Regions from separate parts of the Microlunatus sagamiharensis genome, predicted to be linked through region 2. Evidence: riboswitches for the same ligand, from Rfam matches in the RefSeq annotation. Region 2 holds a riboswitch; each other region holds the start of a gene.
The links. A riboswitch is a leader RNA that binds a small molecule or an ion and turns the genes downstream of it on or off. The one in region 2 is predicted to bind S-adenosylmethionine.

Region 1: linked by a shared signal. The riboswitch ahead of BLU42_RS10330 (amino acid ABC transporter permease) and the one ahead of thrC (threonine synthase) in region 2 are both predicted to bind S-adenosylmethionine.
Region 3: linked by a shared signal. The riboswitch ahead of BLU42_RS10310 (aminotransferase class V-fold PLP-dependent enzyme) and the one ahead of thrC (threonine synthase) in region 2 are both predicted to bind S-adenosylmethionine.

The regions. Positions count from the first base shown of each region.
Region 1 is NZ_LT629799.1:2,280,055-2,285,026, forward strand. It holds gene BLU42_RS10320 (ABC transporter substrate-binding protein) at 1-793, opposite strand, end outside; gene BLU42_RS10325 (amino acid ABC transporter ATP-binding protein) at 856-1,665, opposite strand; gene BLU42_RS10330 (amino acid ABC transporter permease) at 1,662-2,666, opposite strand; SAM riboswitch class IV at 2,969-3,079, opposite strand; gene BLU42_RS10335 (GNAT family N-acetyltransferase) at 3,180-3,908, shown strand; gene BLU42_RS10340 (cation diffusion facilitator family transporter) at 3,924-4,850, opposite strand; gene BLU42_RS10345 (ArsR/SmtB family transcription factor) at 4,850-4,972, opposite strand, start outside.
Region 2 is NZ_LT629799.1:85,419-90,390, reverse strand. It holds gene BLU42_RS00415 (GRP family sugar transporter) at 127-1,029, shown strand; gene BLU42_RS00410 (MoaD/ThiS family protein) at 1,075-1,350, opposite strand; gene thrC (threonine synthase) at 1,347-2,633, opposite strand; SAM riboswitch class I at 2,650-2,764, opposite strand; gene BLU42_RS00400 (hypothetical protein) at 2,878-3,381, shown strand; gene BLU42_RS00395 (hypothetical protein) at 3,473-3,928, shown strand; gene BLU42_RS00390 (glutathionylspermidine synthase family protein) at 4,092-4,972, shown strand, end outside.
Region 3 is NZ_LT629799.1:2,274,121-2,279,092, reverse strand. It holds gene BLU42_RS10315 (FAD/NAD(P)-binding protein) at 1-1,539, shown strand, start outside; SAM riboswitch class IV at 1,779-1,893, shown strand; gene BLU42_RS10310 (aminotransferase class V-fold PLP-dependent enzyme) at 1,931-3,358, shown strand; gene BLU42_RS21090 (glutathione S-transferase family protein) at 3,355-3,780, shown strand; gene BLU42_RS21085 (glutathione S-transferase C-terminal domain-containing protein) at 3,795-4,316, shown strand; gene BLU42_RS10300 (LLM class flavin-dependent oxidoreductase) at 4,313-4,972, shown strand, end outside.

The DNA of each region.
Region 1 (4,972 bases), 2.2 Mb from region 2:
TGCGCGTCGGTGTGCTCGTGCCCGCCGACTGCTGGTCGGAGTAGGCGATGCTCGGGTTGGGGCCGAAGTAGGCGTCGATGCGACCGGACGCCAGCGCCAGGTAGGTGCTGTTGTTGTCCTTGTAGTAGCGGACCTCGAAGTCCTGGCCCTCGGCGCGGACCTTCTTCTGCCACTCGAGCAGGATCTTCTCCTGGTTGGTGCCGGAGCTGACGGCGACGGTCTTCCCGGCCAGGGCGCGGTAGTCGCCGTCGAACGTCCAGGGGTCGTCCTTCCGGACGGCGAAGGCGAGGTTGTCGTCGCGGTAGGAGGCGAAGTCGTACTTCTGCTTGCGCTCCTCGGTCACCGTGATGTTGGAGAAGCCGACGTCGAGCTGGGCGCTGTCGAGGCGGACGAACATGTTCTCCCAGGCGCTGTTCTGCAGCTCCGGCTTGAGGCCGAGCGTCGCCGCGACCAGGCGGCCGAGGTCGGGCTCCGCACCGGTCAGGGTCTTGTGGTCGTCACCGACGTAGGCCAGCGGCGGGAAGCCGGCGGGCAGCGCACCCACGCCGATGACGAGCGTCCCGCGCTCCTTGACCTTCGCCGGCAGCGCGTCGTGCAGGGCCTGCTGCGTCGGCACGCTGATCTCGGTGCGCGTCGCGGTCGTCGTGTTGTCGGCGACGACGACGGTGGTGTTGCCGTTCGCGTCCGTGCTGGGCGCGCCGGTGGTCGCGGCGTCGCTCGTGGAGCAGGCGGCGAGGGCGAGGAGGGTGACCGCGGAGGCGGCCGCGAGGGCTCGGCGTACGGGGATGGGCATGGCTGTCTCCTGGAGGTGGCGTCGCGGGGGTGCCGCGGGAGGCGTACGGGTCGGGGTGCGGTTCAGCGCACGCGGCTGAGGAACGCCGCGGTGCGGGGGTGCTGCGGATGGTCGAGGACCTCGTCGGGCGGTCCCTGCTCGACGACACGGCCGGCGTCGAGGAAGACGACGGTGTCGGCCACCTCGCGGGCGAAGCCGATCTCGTGGGTGACGATGATCATGGTGGCGCCGGCGGCCGCGAGGTCCTTGATCACCGCGAGGACCTCGCCGACGAGCTCGGGGTCGAGCGCCGAGGTCGGTTCGTCGAACAAGATCAGCTGCGGGCGCAGGGCGAGCGCGCGGGCGATCGCCACCCGCTGCTGCTGGCCACCCGAGAGCTGCCGGGGGTAGGCGTCCGCCTTGTCGGCCAGGCCCACCCGCGCGAGGAGCGCGCGGGCCTCGGCGTGGACCTCCGCCTTGTCGCGGCCGAGGGCGGCGACGGGCGCCTCGACCACGTTGCCCAGCACGCTCAGGTGCGGGAAGAGGTTGAAGCCCTGGAAGACGAAGCCGATCCGGGCCCGCTGCCGCAGGATCGCCCGCTCGCTCAGCTCGTGCAGCCGGCCGTGCGCGACGCGCACGCCGACCAGCTCGCCGTCGACGCGGACGTAGCCGGCGTCGAGCTTCTCGAGGTGGTTGACGGCGCGCAGCAGCGTCGACTTGCCCGAGCCGGAGGGCCCGAGGACGACGGTGACCGTGCCCCGCGCGACGTCGAGGTCGACCTCGTGCAGGACCTGGTGGGCGCCGAAGGACTTGCTCGCCCCGCGCACCTGCACCACCGGTGTCGCGCTCGGCACGACCCGCTGGGCCGGGGCGTCCGCGGCGGTGGCGCTCATCGGGCGACCCCCCGTCGCGTCCGGACCGCCGAGAGGATCCGCTGGGCCCGGGTCCGGCCGGCGAGGCGGTCGACGCCGCGGGCGAAGCGCTGCTCGACGAAGTACTGGAAGACCGACAGCACGCTGGTGAGGATCACGTACCAGACCGTGGCGACCATGAGCAGCGGGATGACCTGGCCGCTGTTGGTGCTGGCCTGCGTCTCGACCTGGCCGAAGAGGTCGAGCAGCGAGGTGATGTAGACGACCGAGGTGCCCTTGAGCAGCCCGATCAGCTGGTTGGCGTACGAGGGCAGGATCGCGCGCATCGCCTGGGGCAGCACGATGCGGGTGAAGCGGCGGTGGCGCGGCAGCCCGAGGGCGGCCGCAGCCTCGCGCTGGCCCGGGTCGACCGAGATGATCCCGGAGCGGACGATCTCGGAGGCGTACGCGGCCTCGTTGAGGCTGAGGCCGATGATCGCCGCGGCCTCGTAGCTGAGCAGCCGGGTCGCGTCGATGCTGAACAGCTGCGGGCCGAACGGCACCGACAGCCCGAGGCTCGGGTAGAGCGCGGTCGCGTTGGCCAGGAACAGCAGCAGCACGATCAGCGGGATCGAGCGGAAGACCCAGACGTAGACCCAGCTGACCGACTGCAGCACCGGGCTGGCCGACAGCCGCATCAGCGCCAGCACGACCCCGGCCGCGAAGCCGATCACCGCGCTCCACGCCGTCAGCTTGAGCGTGACGAGCAGGCCCTCGAGGATGATCGGCTGGAAGAACCAGTAGCCGAAGGCGTCCCACTGGTAGGCCGGGTTGGAGGCGAGGCCGCTGACGACCTGCGCGAGCAGGAGGAGGACGACGACGCTGGCCACCCAGCGCCAGGGCCGGCGCAGCGGGACGACGCGGGAGGAGACCAGCGCCTCGACGGGGTCGTCCCCGCGGACGGCAGCGGGTCGGCCGCCAGGTCGGGCGGTGTCGGGCGGGTGGTCGGCGGCGGGCGGTCGCCGTGCGGTGCTCAGGCTCATCGGACCTCGGGGCGTGCGGGAGCGTCGGCGCACGGGCCGATCGCTGCGGGTGGGGAGGTTCAGGGGCTGCGTGCGCGCAGCCGGCGTCCGCGCCGGCAGGCGGGGACGGGAGTCAGGAGGCGGGTCGGCGCGGTCGTGGGACGCTCGCGCCTACGTCTCGCTCAGCGACAGCAGGTCGGGCGTCGACAGCCCGGCATGCCGCCGGCACGCCGGGGCGCGGGAGGGCTGGCGCGGTGCGGCAGCGGTGCTGCCCGGTGCGTGGTCGTCATGCGGCGGACCTGTCCGTCGGGACCCCCGGCGGGGGTCGGCGCTTGCAGGGCTGCTCCCCTGCCGGGTCGTCACCTGGGGCACCCCACCGCTCGTGCGAGGGTTGCCGATCAGCCAGCCAGGGCTTGTCGCTGATGCTCGTGACCTGGGGAGGACGTTAGGACGCATCGCGGGTTCCTGTCAAATCCTGGTGGGTAACTAGGGAATAGCGGAACAGGTCGGGTGGGCAGGGTGTTCGATGGTGGCGTGACCAGCTCCCCCACCACCGCCCGCCCGGCGGCCGGCAGCCCCGCCCACACGCTCGACGCCGCGACGTGGTCGGCGCTGACCGGACCGCACGCGCACTTCGCGATCGGCACCGACCGAGCCCGCCGCTACCCGGCCGACGTCGCGCCCTTCGCCGCGCTCGAGTCGACCGACGACCCCGCCGCCTGGGCGGACCTGCGCGGGCTGTACGCGACGGGCGAGGTCGCGGCCCTGGCGGTCCCGGCCGGCACCGCCTGGTCGCCCCCGGACGGCTGGGAGCCGGACGGTGCGATCCCCGGCGTCCAGCTCGTGTCGACCGCGGCCCTGCGCTCCTTCCCCGACGAGGAGGCCGTCCGGCTCGGCCCGGACGACGTCGCCGAGGCGACCGACCTGGTGGCGCGGACCGAGCCCGGCCCCTTCCGGCCGCGCACGATCGAGCTCGGCACCTACCTCGGCCTGCGTCGCGACGGCCGGCTCGTCGCCATGGCCGGCGAGCGGCTCCACCCGGACGGCTGGACCGAGATCAGCGCGGTCTGCACCGACCCTGCGTACCGGCGCCAGGGCCTGGCCACCGGGCTGGTGCGCGCCGTGGCCGACCTGGTCCGCGAGCGCGGCGACGTCCCGTTCCTGCACACGAGCGCGGCGAACACCCGCGCGATCCGGCTCTACCTGGCCATGGGCTTCGACCTGCGCAGCGAGGTGCAGTTCGCGGCGGTGCGCGCCGTCTAGGGCGCGAGGCACGACCTAGCGGTGGTGGTGCTCGGGCTCGTGGGCGCGGTGGCCCACGGGCTCGAGCTGGAAGGTGCAGTGCGCCACGTCGAAGTGCTCCCCGAGGCACCCGCCGAGGGCGTCGAGGACCTGGCCCGACCGGCCCTGCTCGAGGTGGTCACCGTCGACGACGACGTGCGCGGACAGCACGGGCAGACCGCTGGTGATGGTCCAGACGTGCAGGTCGTGGACCTCGACGACGCCCGGGGTCTGCTCGATGTGCTCCCGTACGCGGTCGAGGTCGACGCCCCGCGGCGTGGCCTCGAGCAGGACGTCGACGACGTCGCGGATCAGCGACCAGGCCCGCGGCAGGATGAGGACGACGATAAGCACGGAGGCCAGCGGGTCCGCCTGGGTCCAGCCCGTCGTCCGGATGACCACGGCGGCCACGACCACGGCCACCGATCCGAGCAGGTCGCCGAGGACCTCGAGGTAGGCGCCGCGCAGGTTGAGGCTCTCGTCCTTGCCGCCGCGCAGGACGAGCAGGCCGACCACGTTGGCCACGATCCCGACCAGCGCGACGAGCAGCATCAGCCCGCTCGACACCTCGGCCGGGTCCTGCCAGCGGCGTACGGCCTCGACCAGCACGAGCACGGCGATGGCCACGAGCAGCACGCCGTTGACGAGCGCCGCGAGCACCTCCGCGCGCTGCAGCCCGAAGGTCCGCGCGCTCGTCGCGGGCCGGGCGGCGAGGACCGAGGCGATCAGCGCGATGAGCAGCCCGGCCGAGTCGGTCAGCATGTGGCCGGCGTCGGCGAGCAGGGCCAGCGAGCCGGACAGGAGCCCGCCGACCACCTCGGTGACGAACACCGCGGCGGTGATCAGCAGGACGAGCACCAGCCGCCGCCGGTGGCGCCCGGTGGCGGTCAGCGAGCCGTGCGCGTGCGCGTGGTCGTGGCCCATCAGCGCTCGACGCCCGGGCCGAGGGTGACCGCGTCGCCGGTCGCCGCGAGCAGGCGCTCGGCCGCGCCGAGGAGGTCCAGCAGCTCGTCGGGCACCGTGAGGGCGAACACCGAGGAGCGGCC
Region 2 (4,972 bases):
TCCGCCCTTCCTTTTACTCTAATTCAGAGTCTATTATGCAGGAGTGCCTGCACCCACCCTCGCAGAGCGGCGACGCCGCGTCCTCCCGCGCACCGGCGCGGCTTCCACCCGCGCACGGGCGTGGAGGTGAGCGTCCTCCTGGCCGCCGCCCTGGTCCTCGCCTTCGGGACCTGGATCCCGCTCGCCCAGCTCCGTCCGGGCGTGCCCGACCGCACCCGCCTCGTGCACGTGGCGGTGGGCAACGCCGCGTTCGCGGGCGTCGCATTCCTGATCGCTGGCGGCAGCGGCCTGTCCTTCGGCTGGCGCGGCTTCTGGCTCCCGCTGCTCGGCGGCGTGGTGTGGGCCGCCGGTAACTACTGCGTCTTCCGGGCCTCCGCCACCATCGGGCTCGCCCGCGCCGCAGGCACCTGGACGCCGCTGAACATCGTGGTGGCCTTCGCCTGGGGCGCGCTCCTCTTCGGCGAGCTCGACGGCTTCACCCCCGACCGCCTCGCGCTGCTCGGGCTCGCCTTCGTCGCCGTGGTGGTCGGGGTGCTCCTGATCTCGGGCTCGCAGGCGCGTACGGCCGGGGCGACCGGTCCCGGCGCACGCACCACGCGGCTCCGGTCGCCCGGCCTCCTGTGGGCCGTGGCGGCGGGCGTGCTCTGGGGGAGCTACTTCATCCCGGCCCAGTGGGCGGCGACGTCGGCGCAGGCGAGCAACCTGCCCCTCGCGCTGGGCATCCTCGTCGGCGCGCTCGTGCTGGCCCTCACGGCGCGGGCGCCCGTGCGCCTCGCGCCGAGGGTCGCCGCCACCCAGGTCGGCGCGGGCGTGGTCTTCGGCGTCGGCAACCTGCTGCTGCTGGCCCTGGTCGCCCGGGTGGGCACGGGGACGGGCTTCACGATCGCCCAGCTCAGCCTCGCGGTGAACGCCGCGATCGGCATCTGGGTGTTCCGCGTCCCCCGCCCCGGCACCAGCCAGGCCCGGCGGGTGCTCGCCGGGATCGCGGTGGCCGGGGTCGGCGGCGCCGTCATCGCCGCGATGCGGTGAGGTCCGTGGGACGCAGGCCCGCCGCGTCCCACGACGAGGTCGGGTCTAGCCTCCCGCGACCGCCGGGATGATCGAGACCTTGGCGCCGTCGGCGACCTCGGCCTCGAGCCCGCCGACGAACCGCACGTCGTCGTCACCGACGTAGACGTTCACGAACCGGCGCAGCTTGCCCTCGCCGTCGACGATGCGGTCCTTGATGCCGGGGTAGTCGGCGTCGAGGGACTCCAGCACGTGGGCCACGGTGTGGCCGCTGGCCTCGACCTCGTTCTGCCCGCCGGTGAAGGTGCGCAGGATGGTGGGGATGCGGACGTGGGCGCTCATGCGCTGTAGCTCCTCCAGAAGTCGGTGAACGCCTCGTAGCGCGGCGGGATCGTCGTCTTGGGCCCGACGTGCGAGGACACGGCGTCGAGGGTCTTGAGCCCGTCGCCGGAGTTGATGAACACGGTCTCCGCGTCCGGGTCGAGGTCGCCCTCGGCGAGCAGGCGGGCCGTCACGCCGAGGGTCACGCCGCCGGCGGTCTCGCCGAAGATGCCCTCGGTGCGGGCCAGCCGCACGATGTTGCGCACGACGGTCTCGTCGTCGACGTCGGCGATGCGGCCGCCGGTGCGGCGCACCACGTCGAGCACGTACGGCCCGTCGGCCGGGTTGCCGATGGCCAGCGACTTGGCGATCGTGTCGGGCCGCACGGGCGCGACCACGTCCTGGCCGGCCTCGTACGCCTGCACGACCGGCGAGCAGCCCGTGGCCTGCGCGCCGAAGATCTTGACCGGCTTGTCCTCGACCAGCCCGAGCTTGACCAGCTCGCCGAAGCCCTTGTCGATCTTGGTCAGCTGCGAGCCCGAGGCGACCGGCACGACGACCTGGTCGGGCAGGCGCCAGCCGAGCTGCTCGGCGATCTCGAAGGCCAGCGTCTTGGAGCCCTCGGCGTAGTAGGGGCGGACGTTGACGTTGACGAACGCCCAGCCCTCCTCCTCGCCGGCGATCTCGCTCGCGAGCTTGTTCACGTCGTCGTAGTTGCCGTCGATCGCGATCAGGGTCGTGTCGTAGACCGCGGAGGCGATGATCTTCTGCTGCTCGAGGTTGGACGGGACCATCACCACGGAGCGGATGCCGGCGCGCGCCGCGGCGGCGGCCACCGCGTTGGCCAGGTTGCCCGTCGAGGGACAGGCCAGCACGGTCAGGCCGAGCTCGCGGGCCGCCGAGAGGGCGACGGCGACGACGCGGTCCTTGAAGGAGTGCGTCGGGTTGCCGGAGTCGTCCTTGACCCAGAGCTTGCGCACGCCGAGGTCGGCGGCCAGGTTGCCCGCGTCGACGAGGCGGGTGAAGCCGGGGTCGGTCGAGCGGAAGGTGGTGATGTCGGAGGGCACCGGCAGCAGCGGCGCGTAGCGCCAGATGCTCTTCGGGCCCGCCTCGATCTGCTCACGGGTGACCCGCGGGAAGTCGTAGCCGACCTCGAGCGGGCCGAAGCACTCCATGCACGCGTAGAAGGGGCCGAGCGGGGACTTCTCCCCGCAGGCCCGGCACACGAGGTGGGTGGCGTTGCCGAAGGCACCTTCACGGACGCCGGCGGGCGGGGGTACCTGGGTGTCGAGCACCGCGGTCATGACGATTCGTCCTCACGCATCATCTGTCCTCGGGCGACTTTCGCCCGAAGCCGGAAGTGGCACCGTGTCTGGCTGTCAGCCGGTTGCCGGGGAGTCACAGGGCCGGTCCCTCGTCCCCCTCTGGATGAACGTGGACAACTCTAGGACGCCCGGCCCGGAGAACCGGTGCGCGGTCACGTTCTGGTCCGCATGCTGATCCGGCTGACCAGAGTGCGAGACAGAGCGCGTGATCTACGCTCGGCGCATGCCGCAGGATCGCTCGGGCCAGGACGCGGGAGCGCCGCTGACCCCGGCCGAGCGCCGCCGCCGGCGGGCCAACCGGGCGAACCTCTCGACCCCGCTCGGCCTGCTCGTCGCCCGCCTCGGCGGTGCCCGCCGGCGTCCGGGGCCGTACGGGCTGGTGCTGGCCGAGGGCTACCGGTTCCGCTTCCCCGTCGCCGGCGCCTTCACCGTCGGTGACGTGATCATCACGGCCCGCTCCTTCGACGCGCTGCTGCGGCGCACACCGGACCTGCTGCGCCACGAGGAGCTCCACGCCCGCCAGTACGCCCGCTGCCTCGGCCTGCCCTACCTCGGCCTCTACGTCCTGGCGATGGGCTGGTCGGTCGTGCGGACCGGCGACCGCGCGTCGGGCAACGTCTTCGAGCGCCGCGCCGGGCTGGTCGCGGGCGGCTACGTCGAGCGTCCCGTCCGGTCGCTGCGACGCCGTCGTCGACGCCATGGAGCCGGTCGGGGGCGCGCCGGCTGAGCGCGGCCCAGCGAAGTTGACCCCTCTACCCGCATCCTTGAGACCTTCCCCGGGGCGCCCGCGCCCCGCCCGTGCGCAAGGAGTCCCCTCGATGGTGCCCAGGTCCCGCGTCCCCCGGCTGTCAGCGCTGGCGCTGTCGACGGCGCTGGCCGCGTCCGGGATCCTCACCGCCTGCAGCGCGCAGGACGACCAGGTCACCGAGGACGTCTACTGCGCCGACGCCGACGGCAAGGTGGTCGACGAGTCGCGCTGCGACGACGGCTACCGCGGCGGCTTCCCCGGCTTCATCTGGATCGGCGGCTTCGGTGGGGGCCGCGGCCTGGGCTATCAGCTGCCGGTCAGCCAGCGCACCTCGGTCGTCCCCTACAACGACCCGGTCGCCCGTGAGCGCGCCGGGCTCCCGCGGACGGGGCGCGTCACCGGCTCCGGCGGGCTCGGCGGGACCGTGACGCGGTCCCGCTCGGCCTCGGGCAAGTCGGGCGGGACCAAGGCCGGCACGTCCAAGGGCGGCGGCTTCGGCGGCTCCCAGGGCGGGACCGGGAGCTAGGTCGTGCCTCCTCATTCCGACGGGCGCAGGCGTGGCCCCGCATCCCGACCGGCTGCGCCAGGCTCACTCGGCGCAGCCCGCTGCGCTCTCGTTCCCCCGACGTGCCGCACCGGGCGCGGATGCCACGCCTGCACGAGCCGGACCTGAGGAGACACGACCTCCCGTGGAACGTCGACCCACCGGCAAGACCCGCGACAACTGGCCCCAGCTCGTCGCCGACCAGGGCCTGACCTACTGGCAGACGCAGCTGCCCGACGGCCGCACCCGCTCCTACTGGAGCGAGGCCGCGCACTACGCGTTCTCGGCCGCCGAGGTCGAGCAGATGCACGCCGACGCGACGACGCTCTTCGAGATGTGCGTGAGCGCCGGTGACTGGATGCTCGCCCACCCCGAGACGACCGACAAGATGGGCATCCCGCGCTGGGCGCTGCCCGCCATCTCCGCCACCTGGAACCGCACGCCGGAGTGGGGCAGCGTCTACGGCCGCTTCGACGTCGTCTACGGGGGCAACCGGCTGCTCGACCCGGCCTGCACGGACCTCCAGGACGGCGCTGACGAGGCGCTCGGGCGGATCCGGCTCTACGAGTTCAACGCCGACACCCCCACCTCGCTGCTCGAGGCCGCGGTGATCCAGTGGGCCTGGTTCGACCAGACCCGCCAGGGCGACGACCAGTGGAACGAGATCTACGAGATGCTCGTCGCCGCGTGGCGGCGCAACCTCGCCGAGGCCGAGGAGGCGCTCGGCCACAAGCCGGTCGTCCACTTCGCGTGCACCTGGCAGGACAACCTGCTGCCCGAGCTCGCGCACCTGGTGCCGCCGGAGCAGCGCGGCGACGTCCGGGTCGAGGGCAGCTCGTACGAGGACCTGCAGAACCTGCGCGTCATGCAGCAGGCCTGCACCGACGCCGGCTACGAGACCCGCTGGCTCTACGTCGAGAAGATCCACCTCGGCGAGGACGGCCGCTTCTACGACGGCACCAGCGGGGTCGCGGGCGACCACCTCGACATCGTCTTCAAGCTCTACCCCTGGGAGCACATGGTCGC
Region 3 (4,972 bases), 2.2 Mb from region 2:
CACCCCCAGCGAGCCGTGGACCTGCTCTCCGCGGGCGACGACGGGGGCGGGCGCGAGGTCGTCGTCCTCGAGGACGGCGAGCTGCTGGCCGTGGACGCGGTCGTCCTCACCAACAGCCACGTCGACGTCGCCCCCGCACCGCCCTTCGCGGCGCTCGCGGACCTCGCCGTCGAGCACGGGCTGCACTACCTCCCGCCCGGCTACGCCGGCGACCTGGACCTCTCGGCGGTGCCGGCCGGGGAGGACATCCTCGTCCGCGGCTTCGGGCTCGGATTCGTGGACTTCCTCGTCCTCGTCACCGAGGGCCGCGGCGGGGTGTTCGAGCGCCTCGACGGCCAGGCCGACGGGTCGAGCGACGAGGCGTCGAGCCTCGTCCCCGAGCGTCAGGGCCGGCTCCGGTACGTCCCCTCCGGCCGCGAGCCGCGCCTGCACGTCGGTTCGCGCCGCGGGGTGCCGTACCACTCCAAGCCGATGTACCGCCTCCGCGCCCCGAAGCCGGCGGCCACCCGCTTCTGCACGGCGGAGGCCGTCGGCGCCCTGCTGCGGCGTGGCGAGCCGATCGACTTCCTCGCCGACGTGTGGCCGCTGGTCGGGCGTGAGGTGACCTGGGCGTCCTACGTCGAGCTCGGCCTGGGCCACCCCGGCCGCATCACCGTGCCCTGGGAGGAGTTCGCCGCCACCTTCGCCGCGCTCGAGTGGGGGAGCGAGGCGTACGCGCGCTGGATCGCCGAGGTCGTCCCCGACCCCGCGGACCGTTTCGACCCGGCCGTCGTGGACCGCCCGCTGCGGGACGTGCGGGTAGCGGACCGCGACGAGCTGAGCCGCGTGCTGCGCCGCTACGTGCGCGACGACCTGGAGCGCCGGGCCGACCCCACGTGGAGCGCCGACCTCGGCGCCTTCCACGGCTTCCTCGCCGTGATGCCGGTGATCGGGGCCGCGCTCGCCTCGCCGCTGATGGACCCGCGCTCGCTGCTGCGGGACTTCTACGGCTGGTTCATGGGCTTCTTCAGCTTCTGGGCCAGCGGCCCGCCGCCGGACCGGCTCGAGCAGCTGCTGGCGCTGGAGGAGGCCGGGGTTGTGTCGTTCCTCGGCGGCGGCCTCGAGGTCGGGGTGGACCCGGAGCGCGGCGTCTTCGTGGCCCGCTCGACGACGGTGCCCGGCGAGGTCGCGGCGCGCTCCCTCGTCGACGCGACGCTGCCGGCCTTCGACCTCGCACGGGTCGAGGACCCGCTGCTGGCGACGCTCGCCGCCCGCGGGGAGGTCGCCTCGCAGCTGCTCGTGACCGCCGACGGCGAGCCCGTCGACACCGGCCAGCTCAGCACCGACGGTGCCCAGCGGCTCGTGCGGGCGGACGGCACGGTGGCCGAGCGCCGCTTCGCCCTCGGCATGCACACGACGGTCAAGGCGGCGGCCTTCGCCCGGCCCTGCACCAACGCGCCCGTCCACCGGCTCAACGACCACGTCGCCCGGGCGCTGCTGGCCCTCACCCCGGCGGTCGTCGACGACAGCGAGCCCGTCGGCGCCGGGCGGAGGTCCTGAGGTGGGGCCCCGTACGCCCGCACCGGTCGCACCGCCGGCCGGGCGCGGCCCCGGGCGCGCCTCCGGGACCGCCGTGCCTGCCGAGGCGGGAGGGACCCGCCCGGCCGCAGCACGCGAGCGGCCGTGCCCGGCCGAGATCGAGGCCCGCCTGTCGGTGCTGCTGCGCTGGTCGTGAGCGCCGACCGGTCCGGATCCTGTACCGAAGTGCCCTACTAGGAAATACCGAGTTATAGTGCTCCTGTCACGAGCGCCAGCGTCAAGCCCCGGCTTGCTGGCCGGCAACCCTCCTCCGCGGTGGGGTGCCCCGGGTGACGACACGGCTGGTGCCGGTTCCGGCACCGGCAAGCGCGGCCCCGTCCCACGGGGTCCTGAACCCCACGGAGGGTCCCCGATGACCGTTCTCACCCGTTCCGACGCCGCAGCCGCTCTGACCGAGCGGCTCGACCGCACGGTCGCACCGCTGCTGCCCACCGTCGGCGCCGGCTGGGTCGTGCCGCTCGTCGGCGGCCGCCAGGCCCGGTCGGTCCACCTCGACGTCGCCGCCAGCGCCCCCGCGCTCCAGCGGGTCGCCGACCACGTCGCCGCCGCCCTGCCCGCGTACGCCAGCGTGCACCGCGGGGCCGGCTACCTCTCCCAGCTCAGCACCGCGCTGTACGAGCGGGCGCGGGAGACGGTCGGCACGTCCGTCGGCGCCCGTGCGGACGACGTGGTCGTCTTCACCCGCAACACCACCGACGCGCTCAACCTGCTGAGCAGCGCGGTGCCCGGCGACGTCGTGGTGCTGGACGTCGAGCACCACGCGAACCTGCTGCCGTGGCGCTCACCGAGCCGCGCGCACGGTGCCCGCGTGGTCCGCGTCGCGTCGACGCTCGTCGAGACCGAGGCCCTGCTCGCGGCCGAGCTGGCCCGGTCCCCGGCCGCGCTGCTCGCCGTGACGGGCGCCTCGAACGTCACCGGCGAGGTCCCCGACCTCCGCCGTCTCGCCGACCTCGCCCACGGCCACCGCGCCCGGCTCGCCGTCGACGCCGCCCAGCTGCTGCCGCACCGCGGGGTCGACCTGGCCGCGACCGGGATCGACTACGTCGCCTTCTCCGGCCACAAGGTCTACGCCCCGTACGGCGTGGGCGCCCTCGTCGGACGCCGCGACTGGCTCGACGCCGCCGAGCCCCACCTGGCCGGCGGCGGCGCGGTCCGCGAGGTCACCACGACCTCCACCACCTGGGCGCCGAGCCCGGAGCGCCACGAGGGCGGCACCCCCGCGGTGCTCGGCGCCCTGGCCCTCGCCGAGGCGCTGCGGACGCTGGCCGAGACGGGTCTCGACCGGGTCCGGGAGCACGAGGCCGCGCTGCGCGACCGTCTGGTGGCCGGGCTCGAGGGGCGGGGGATCGAGCCGCTGCGCCTCTGGTCCGACGCCCCCGACGCGGTCGGGGTCGTGAGCTTCGTCGTGCCCGGCTGGCGCTCCGCCCAGGTCGCGGCGTACCTCTCGGCCGAGCACGGCGTCGGCGTCCGCGACGGGCGCTTCTGCGCGCACCCGCTGCTGGCCCGCTTCGGGCTCGGCCGCGGCGACGGTGCGGTCCGCGCGTCCTTCGGGGTGGGGTCGGGCTCGGCCGACGTCGACCGGCTCCTCTCCGCGCTCGACCAGCTCCTCGCCGAGGGCCCGCGCTGGACCTACGCCTCCGACGGCGGCAGCTGTCGACCCGCACCCGACGACCGTCCCGCGCCTGACTGGTCCGGCCTCGAGAGCCTGACCGACCCCCTCGGCAGCGCTTCATCACCGACCAGCCCCTGCGCCACCCTTCCGACCGGAGCCGACCGATGACCCTCTCCCCGCCCCGGGCCGCGTACGCCAGCCCGCCCGACCTCGCCGCGTACGGGCCCTACCGCAGCCCGCAGCGCCCCGACGACCCCCGCCCGCTCTACCGCTTCACCGGCCGGCTGAGCGCCGACGGGTCCAGCGGGTTCCAGGCCGAGGCCGGGCGCTACCACCTGTACGCCAGCTGGACCTGCCCCTGGTCGCAGCGCGTGGTCCTGGAGCTCGCGGTCAACGGGCTGTCCGACGTGGTGCCGACGCACTACGTCGACGACGTGCGCGACGGGCGTGGGTGGGCGTTCCGGGAGACGGACGGTCCGGATCCGGTCAACGGCTTCACCCTGCTGCGCGAGGCGTACGAGGCGACCGAGCCCGGGTTCGACGGTTCGCGCAGTTCCGGGGGTCAGGGGGGTCGTCCCCCCTGGGTGTGACAGGGAACGTCCCGGTGCTGTGGGACACGCAGACCCACCGGATCGTCAGCAACGACTACGCGACGCTCGGGGTCGACGTGGCCACGCAGTTCCCCGGCCACCGCTCGCCCGGCGTCGACACCTACCCGCGCGAGCACCGGGCCGAGATCGACGCGCTCGACGCCTGGCTCGGTCCGGCCGTCAACCAGGGCCTCGGCCGCGCGTCGGGGCAGGGACCGGGTGCCGCGAAGGCCCGCTCGGCGCTGCTGGCCGCCCTCGACGCGCTCGACGACCGCCTCGCCGACGGCGGCTTCCTCGTCGGGCACGGAATCACCGAGGCCGACATCCAGTTGTGGGTGACGTTGGCCCGGTACGACGCCACGCGCGTCGGACCGCCGCTGACCGCCTTCCGCCACCTGGCGCGGTACGCAGCCTGGCTCGCCGAGCTGCCGGCGTTCCACGTCAGCACGCGCTGGGCGAGCATCGGCGGCACCCCGTCGTTCCTCCCCGGGGCCGACGGCGACCAGCACGACGAGCACGTCAGGAGCACCCGATGACCCGGCCGCTGCACCTCGCCGTCGCCCTCGACGGCGCCGGCTGGCACCCCACCGCCTGGCGCCTGCCCACGGCCCGTCCGCGCGAGCTGCTCACGGCCGGCTACTGGGTCGACCTGGCCCGCCGGGCCGAGGAGGGCCTGCTCGACCTCGTGACGTTCGAGGACGGGCTCTCTCTCCAGAGCACCTCCCGCACGGGGCCCGACCACCGCACCGACGAGGTCCGCGGGCGCCTCGACGCCGTGCTCGTCGCCGCCCGCGTCGCGCCCGTGACCAGCCGCGTCGGCCTCGTGCCGACCACGACCGTCACCCACACCGAGCCCTTCCACGTCTCGAAGGCCATCGCCACCCTCGACGTCGTCTCGCAGGGCCGCGGCGGCTGGCGCCCGCAGGTGTCCGCCCGCCCGGACGAGGTCGCCCACTTCGGTCGCCGCGAGGCGTGGGGCGACCTGCTCGGGGACCCGGACGACGTCGCGACCCAGGCGCTGGTCCGTGACCTCTTCGAGGAGGCCGGAGAGGCGGTCGAGGTCGTCCGCCGCCTCTGGGACAGCTGGGAGGACGACGCGGAGATCCGCGACGTCGCGACCGGCCGCTTCGTCGACCGCGACAAGCTGCACTACGTCGACTTCTCCGGGCGCTCGTTCTCGGTGCGGGGCCCG